One region of the Paenibacillus sp. KACC 21273 genome, then DNA from elsewhere that is predicted to be linked to it. Evidence: predicted binding sites of a transcription regulator. Region 1 holds the regulator's gene; the other holds the start of a gene.
The links. Region 1 encodes Rex, which represses fermentation and respiration genes when NADH is low (regulators of the CRP and FNR family bind a similar motif). Its sites were predicted from a motif close to TTGTGAAATATTTCACAA; they were not measured.
Positions count from the first base shown of each region.

Region 2: a site for Rex is predicted at 2,361-2,378, ahead of nadA (quinolinate synthase NadA). Genes of this name have one in related genera too.

Region 1 is NZ_CP117876.1:2,031,199-2,035,677, reverse strand. It holds gene PQ460_RS09255 (cell wall elongation regulator TseB-like domain-containing protein) at 1-246, opposite strand, end outside; gene PQ460_RS09250 (amidohydrolase) at 277-1,584, opposite strand; gene PQ460_RS09245 (redox-sensing transcriptional repressor Rex) at 1,577-2,224, opposite strand; gene dinG (ATP-dependent DNA helicase DinG) at 2,221-4,479, opposite strand, start outside.
Region 2 is NZ_CP117876.1:5,300,057-5,304,535, reverse strand. It holds gene ftsH (ATP-dependent zinc metalloprotease FtsH) at 64-2,118, shown strand; gene nadA (quinolinate synthase NadA) at 2,401-3,345, shown strand; gene nadB (L-aspartate oxidase) at 3,366-4,479, shown strand, end outside.

The DNA.
Region 1 (4,479 bases):
TAGATCTTCTTGTGCTGTATTTTTACCTTCTACAACCCAATACGTTGAACTATCTGTCCAGACGGAATTGAACGTACGCGTCACAGATACAATATCCGCTTTTTCCTGTGCGCTGTTAATAGCCAGTTGTTCTTTACTCCATGGCTTTGCCATTACATGCACATAAAATTGATTTACACCTAAAATCAGCAATCCTACTACAACGATAATGATTGCAATCCACTTGCCACTTCCCAAATTTCGCAAAACACGCCATCCTTTCCTGTCGACTTCCAGTTAGCGTTTAAGCAAACCTTCAAAAGCACTTTGGGCTTCATGACGAATTTTTTCTTCATCCAATGTTAATGATATACCGTCTTTGATCAATTGCTTACCGTCTACCCAGACATGCAATACATCTTTAGCAGATGCAGAATAGATTGTATGTGAAATAAAATCAGTACGTGGTAAGAAATGCGGTTGATCTACATTAAGTGCTGTAATATCAGCTTTCATTCCTACAGCGAATGTACCTACATCATTCAAAAATACAGATCTTGCACCGTATTCAGTACCCATTTTCAATGCTTCTAATGCAGGCACAGCTGTTGGATCGCCGGATACTCCTTTATGAATAAGAGCAGCCAAACGCATTTCTTCAAACATATCCAGATTGTTATTACTTGCCGGGCCATCTGTTCCCAAAGACACAACAACGCCTGCACGCAACAGATCAGGTACACGTGCTACACCACTTGCTAATTTGAGGTTACTACCCGGGTTATGAGAAATCGCTACTTTATTCTCAGCAAGCACTTCGATCTCTTCATCATTCAAATGAACAGCATGCGCTAACAATGCTGGACGAGTGAAAAATCCTAATTTCTCCAAATGAGCTACAGGACGTAATCCATAATCTGTAACGTTTAATTGAACTTCTGCTAGTGTCTCAGACATATGTGTATGCAGCGGCAAATCCAAATCATGAGCTGCTTGTACAAATTGTTCGATGTATGCAGGTGGACAAGTATACGGTGCATGTGGAGACATCATCGTTGTAATACGTCCATTCGCTTGACCATGCCAATCACGTGCAAAGTCGATTGATTGTTTTAGCTTTTGCTTTTGTTCTTCTTCTGAACACAAGCCGATTACACCACGCATCAATACTGCACGCATACCCGATTGTTCTACCACTTCGGCTACACGTTCTGAGCGATCATACATATCGAGGAATGTAGTTGTACCGCCTTTTAACATTTCTAATACAGACAGAGCAGTTCCCCAGTACACATCGTCACTTGTAAATTTCGCTTCCATCGGCCACATTTTTTCTTGTAACCATACTTGTAGAGCAAGATCATCTCCATATCCACGTAACAACGACATCGCTGCATGACCATGACTGTTGACTAGACCCGGAATAAAGAACAAATGATTGCCATCCACTACGGTTGTGTCTTCTTCGATCACAGGTTCTTCTTCTCCAAGATACGTAATCCATCCATCTTCAATCACCATATGTCCAAAAAGCATTGATTTCTCTTCGCTCATTACAGCAAACATACCGTTTTTGATGACCCATTTGTTCGAGGTGTTATTCATTAGTTTCATGTTCCTTTCCATCTTCCAGATAATAGGCAAGGCTTAATAAATCCGTTGTAAAATCAGCAGTATGCACACGAATATGCGGTGGAGCTTTCAAAATAATCGGTGCAAAGTTCAAAATAGCCTCGACCCCTGCTTCAATTAACTGATCTGCTACACGCTGTGCTTCAACATTAGGCACTGTAACAATTCCGATACGAATACTTCTCGCTTTGACTGTAATTCCAAGTTCATCAATAGGCTGTACGACTAATGTATTGATTAAAGAGCCTACTTTCGAATCGTTGGAATCAAACACAGCTACGATTTTCATTGTTTCTTTTAGATACATATTATAGTTAGAAAGGGCATGCCCTAGATTACCAGCGCCTACAAGTGCCACATTGATTTGTTGATCTAATTTTAAAATATGACGTATTTTCTCAATCAAATACGATACATCATAACCGATCCCTTTACGTCCAAAATCTCCAAAATAAGCTAAATCTTTGCGAATTTGTGCTGGATTCAAGTCTAATTTTTGTCCCAGTTCTTGCGAAGACACTGTAGGAACTTCACGTGTGTGAAGTTCGTTCAGATATCTAAGGTATACAGGTAGTCTTCGCACGACTGCTTCTGATATTTTGTCGGATTTCATGCTTGCTCCCCCTCTTGATTTACAGTTTCCTTTTCAGGTTCGGCCTGGCTAAGCCATTCTGTAATACGGGGTACCATCTGCTCTGTCGGCATATGTTCCATTTTGGGACCGGGCAATGAATATAGAAAATGCTTGCCATAATAGGACTCGATCACACGAGTGTCATAGACAATAACGATTCCCCGATCACTAGATGTCCGTACTAATCTACCAAAACCTTGTTTGAAACGGATAACTGCTTGCGGTACAGATAATTTCATAAATGGATTTTTCTTTTCTTTTTTCAGCCGTTCACTTTTGGCTTCAAGCAGTGGATGATTAGGCGGTTGAAAAGGTAAACGTACGATCGCCAGACAGGTTAACGCTTCGCCTGGAATATCGACCCCTTCCCAGAAGCTACTTGTACCCAGTAACACCGAAGCGGAACGCTCTTGGAATCTTCGAGTGAGCTTGGTACGACTTCCTCCATCGACCCCTTGTCCAAATACTGCAATATCGCTATGTGATAACTTCTCTTTCAATGGCTCATACACCTGCTTGAGCATCCGATAAGAGGTAAATAACACCATCATTCGTCCATTGGTCGCTTTGGCAGTCTCCGCTAATGAGTTCGCTAACGTATCTACAAAGAACGCATCACCAACACTGCCTTTGACACTTGGAAAATCGCGCGGAATTAACAACAGCGATTGCTCACGATAATTGAAAGGTGAAGATAACTGTTCAGTCATCAATCGACCTTCTTTTTCCGCTTCTACAAGCCCTAACTGTTCAATCATATATTGAAATTTCTTTTCTATTGATAAAGTAGCTGATGTCAAAATAATACTTTTCTTTTTATCAAAAAAGTACTCTTTCAATTGCTTGCTCACATCAACCGGTACAGCATACATCTGTAAAGACTTGCTACGGTAATTCCCATTAGCTTCATACCAGTAGACTGTATCTGTACTTTCCAGCTTCACAAATTGACGCAGATCATCTCGTACCACTGTTAAGTCTTTGAATAGACCCGACACATCTGTTACCAGACTATCTGTGCCTAACTGCTCATCGCTGTCTTTGATCTGATTCATCACTTGCTCGCCTTTACGAATCAACTGACTAAGGCCGATATGAATCTGATTCTCAAGCTCTGTAATCACATTCCATTCGGTCGGTTGCTTTTCCGGTAAAAGTCGAAGCGTGAACTGCCCGGCTTCACCAGGAGCGGCATCACTACGCTGAGGTAACAAAGCAAATAGTAACTCACTTAATTTATCCCAGTTTTCTTTGACATCTACAATTTCAGGATATAGATTATCAATCGCTATCGCCCAATCCATACCACGTTCATTGCCAGAAGAACCTAATTGTTGACGCAAAATCGCTAACTGACCATTTTTGCTGTCTTTGAACAATCTTAACAGTGGATGAACCAATGTGAAATATTTCATATGCATACCCAAGTGCTTACCTGCAACATCTTCTAGATGATGTGCTTCATCAATAACCAAGCGATCATAAGCAGGTAACAATTGATGCCCTGCTTTGACATCGGTAAATAATTTCGAGTGATTGGTAATGACTACATCTGCTGTACCTGCTTCATGCTTCGCACGATGGTAAAAACATTTGCGGAACCATGGACATGCACGACCCAGACAAGAATCGGTATCACTGGCTACCGTTTCCCAGAAGTCAGCACCACGATTACCCATATTGAGTTCTTCATCATCGCCAGTTTCTGTCGCATTTAACCAGACAATCATTTGAGCTGCAATCAATACATCTTCTTTAGGGCTTTGAAATTCTTTTGTATTTATTTTATGCTCAAATTTGCGCAGACACAAATAATGCTGGCGTCCTTTGAATACGGCAGCACGAAATGCAAATGGAACAACTTGAGTCAATAATGGAATATCGCGTTCTCGCAACTGTTCTTGCAAGTTAATCGTATGCGTACTTACCATGACACGATCGTTTTCTTTGACACTATGATAAATCGAAGGTAATAAGTACCCTAGCGATTTGCCTGTTCCTGTTCCTGCTTCGATCAATAGATGCTTATCATCGGTCATCGCTTTGATCACTTCTTCAAACATACGATTCTGCGGTTCCCGTTCTTCATAGTTAGGAAGCAGATTACGTAAGTTTTGTTTCACTTGCTCTAAAAATTCATCAAATGAAACATCTGCAAGTGGCATATTACCTCGCTCTTCATGAGCCGGCAAAATTTCATTCCAATCGCCTACTTTTAACGCCAATTGACGGAA
Region 2 (4,479 bases), 2.1 Mb from region 1:
TCTATTGAGAACGTAAGTCTTGCTATGGTAAAATAATTTAAGTGTCTCGAGAGGAGGTAGGGGATGAATCGGTTCATCCGGAATTCGGGTTTCTATTTAATTCTTTTTTTAGTCGTGGTGGGCATTGTTCGTTACGTTAGTGACGGAAGTGAAGCTACCGATAATCCAAGATATGATCAGCTTAAAGCAGCACTTGCTGCTGGTAATGTCTCCTCTGTTACGGTTCAGTTTGATAACTATGCCTATTTGGTTACAGGTGAATACAAAAATAAACCAGCAGATGCTAAATCTAATGCGTTTTCTTCTTACATCCCTGCCACTGATGCGGCGATCAACGAGATCGAAACAGCTAGTGACAATGGGGGTACACAAGTAACCATCAAGCCGATGGAAGGCGACAGTATTTGGTTGTCATTTATCACTTCGATGATACCGCTTGTGATCATGTTTATTCTATTCTTCTTCCTTTTCAATCAAGCTCAGGGTGGCGGCGGCAAAGTGATGAACTTTGGTAAGAGTCGTGCTCGCTTGTATAACGAAGAGAAGAAAAAAATTACATTTGAGGATGTAGCAGGGGCTGACGAAGAGAAACAAGAACTCGTCGAAGTTGTTGATTTCCTTAAAGATCCACGTAAGTTTAACGCAGTTGGAGCTCGTATTCCTAAAGGTGTACTTCTTGTAGGTCCTCCGGGTACAGGTAAAACATTGCTTGCTCGTGCAGTAGCAGGAGAAGCAGGCGTTCCGTTCTTCAGCATTTCCGGTTCTGATTTCGTGGAAATGTTTGTCGGTGTCGGTGCGTCGCGTGTACGTGATTTGTTTGAAAATGCGAAGAAAAATGCACCATGTATTATTTTCATTGATGAGATTGATGCAGTCGGTCGTCAACGGGGCGCAGGTCTTGGTGGCGGTCATGACGAACGTGAACAAACGTTGAACCAACTCCTTGTTGAAATGGATGGTTTTGGAGCGAACGAAGGTATTATTATCGTAGCTGCAACTAACCGTCCGGATATTTTGGACCCTGCATTGTTACGTCCAGGTCGTTTTGACCGTCAAATTACGGTTGATCGTCCAGACGTGAAAGGTCGCGAAGCAGTACTGAAAGTTCACTCACGTAACAAACCACTTACGTCTAACGTAAGATTGGATACAATTGCGAAACGTACAACAGGTTTTACAGGTGCAGATCTGGAGAACTTGATGAACGAAGCAGCATTGCTTGCTGCACGTCGTAATCGTCGTGATATTTCGATGACTGAGGTTGATGAAGCGATTGACCGTATCATCGTAGGTACAGAAAAACGTAGTCGTGTTATTAGTGATCGTGAAAAACGCATCGTTGCTTATCATGAAGCGGGTCATACGATTGTCGGTTATTTCTTGGAGCATGCGGATATGGTACACAAAGTAACAATCGTACCGCGTGGACGTGCTGGCGGGTATGTTATTATGCTTCCTAAAGAAGACCGTATGCTTGTAACGAAACAAGAATTGTTGGATAAAGTTACTGGATTGCTTGGTGGACGTGTTGCTGAAGAATTATTTATCGGCGAGATTGGTACTGGAGCATATAGTGATTTCCAACAAGCAACAAGTATCGTACGTAGCATGATCGTTGAATATGGTATGAGTGAGAAGCTTGGACCGATGCAATTCGGTACTGCTCAAGGTCAAGTATTCTTGGGTCGTGATATCGGACACGAGCAAAACTATAGTGATAAAATCGCTTATGAGATCGATCAAGAAATGCACCGTTTTATTACGGAATCTTACGAACGTTGTCGCGAATTATTGCAAAAACATTCAAGAGAAATGCATTTGATCGCTCAAACATTGCTTGAAGTAGAAACATTGGATCTAGAACAAATCAAAGAATTGATTGAAACTGGATCTTTAAGTGATACAAATGGTGATGGTAACACAAGCGGTTCAGGGGAAACACCAGAAGGTGGCGAACCTACTGTAGATACAATCGGCGGTTCTTTAAGTTTGGAAAAAGACAACACTCCATCTACACCTGGATTAGGTAAAGACGGAGATATTCCGAACAGCCCTACCAATGGTCCTGGCGAAGATCGTGGACCAAATGGAACAGGTGGAAGCACACCTACTTCTTAATCAATACGACAGATGCAACAAATATCAAAGCCCGAAGATCATAATGATCTTCGGGCTTTTTTGTGTGTCATGAAATCCCTGCTCTAATTCACTGATTGACAAGTGACTATAGGATTGTGTACATTATTGGTTGAACATTGATCACAAATTAGACACAACTTATACTGTAGTACGGGATATTTTTCACAAACTCTCTAAGTAGCAATCTTCTACTGACCTAGAACCTACTTGTCTGTCTAACATTGTGAAATGAATCTCAAACAATGAAAAGGAGCGATTACGATGGAAGCGTTAGCACTAGAAAAGAAAGCAGAACGGGATGCAGAGCTCAGGGAACGTCTTTTACAATTAAAAAAAGAACGTAATGCAATTATTTTGGCTCATTATTATCAACGAGATGAGATTCAAGAAGTAGCTGATTTCCGTGGTGATTCTTTTTTGCTAGCGCAAAAAGCGGCTCAGACTGAAGCCGATACGATTGTATTTTGTGGAGTTCATTTTATGGGTGAAAGTGCTAAGATTCTAGCACCTAACAAAACAGTGATTATTCCTGATGAACGTGCAGGTTGTCCGATGGCGGATATGGTCAATGTCGATGGATTGCGTCGCTTAAAGGAAAAGCATCCCAATGCCAAAGTAGTAACGTATATCAATTCGTCTGCTGAAATTAAAGCCGAAACCGATATCTGCTGTACTTCTGCTAATGCTGTTAAAGTAATTCAATCTGTAGATTCCGATGAAATTATCTGGGTACCTGATAAAAACTTAGGGCATTATGTACAACAGCATACAGACAAAAAAATGATTATCTGGGAAGGCTACTGTAATACTCATGATATGTTAACAGTCAAAGACGTGATGGAGATGAAAGCCAAATACCCTCAGTCTGAATTTGTAGTTCATCCTGAATGTCGCCCAGATGTGGTAGCTTTAGGAGACTTTGTGGGCAGTACAACAGCGATTATTAAATATTGCAAAGAATCGCCTTGTCAGGAGTTTATTGTAGGTACAGAAGACGGTACAGGTTATCAGCTTCGTAAAGATAGTCCAGATAAAACATTTCGTTTTGCTAGTAAATATTTAGTATGCCCGAATATGAAAGTGAACAATTTAAAAAAATTAGTGAATTGTCTTGAACATATGAAACCACAAATTTATGTACCGCCTGTTGTTGCTGATCAAGCTCGTGTTTCGTTAGAACGGATGCTACAAGTATCTTCATCTTGAACGATTGAGAGGAAACCATAATGATCCCAAATCGCCTGATCGATTATCATTTGAGTGAATATATTCACAAACAAGTAGATGTTATTATTATAGGTTCAGGAATTGCAGGGTTATTTGCTGCTATTTTGGCAAGTGAATATAAGCACGTTCTTATGATCACTAAGAAATCGCTGTTAGAAAGCAATACCCGTTATGCACAAGGCGGGATTGCGGCAGTAATATCCACTGATGATTCTCCTCTATATCATCGTCAAGATACATTGCTGGCAGGAGCAGGGCTTTGTTCTTCATCTGCCGTAGATGTGCTTGTACAAGAAGGGCCAGCAGGGGTACAAGAACTGATAAGGTTGGGAACTTTATTTGATACGATTGATGGGCAGTTAGAGTTGACCAGAGAAGGTGCGCATAGTCATCGTCGTATTTTACATGCCAATGGTGATTCTACAGGGTATGAGATTGTTCGAGCGCTATCTCAACATGTAGCTGAACATCCTCGAATTGAAGTCTGGGATGAACATTTCGCTATTGATTTCATAACAGAGCACAATGAATGTAAAGGCGTTATCGTCAAACAACCGGATGGTAGTCTGATCTACGTACAAGCAGAAGCAACAGTGATTTGTTCAGGTGGTAGCGGACAATTATATCAATATACAACGAACCCAGATGTGGCTACAGGTGATGGAGTAGCGATGGCCTATCGTGCAGGAGCACAGGTGCGAGATATGGAATTTATTCAATTTCATCCGACAGCTTTGTGTTATCCTGGTGCACCACGGTTTCTAATTTCAGAAGCGTTGCGCGGAGAAGGGGCGATTTTACGGAATCGCAAAGGCGAAGCTTTTATGAAAAATTATCATCCATTACTAGAATTAGCGCCACGCGATATTGTAGCTAGAGCGATTATTAGTGAAATGGAAAAAGAAGATAGTGCTTTTGTATATCTGGATATTACACATGAGACAGAAGAAGTATTAAAACACCGTTTTCCAACGATTTATGAGACCTGTATGAGTTATGGTCTACAGCTTGCTCAAGATTGGATACCCGTAGCACCAGCTGCTCATTATATGATGGGTGGGATCAAAACAGATCTGCAAGGAGCGACCAGTGTGCAGCGCTTGTTTGCTTGTG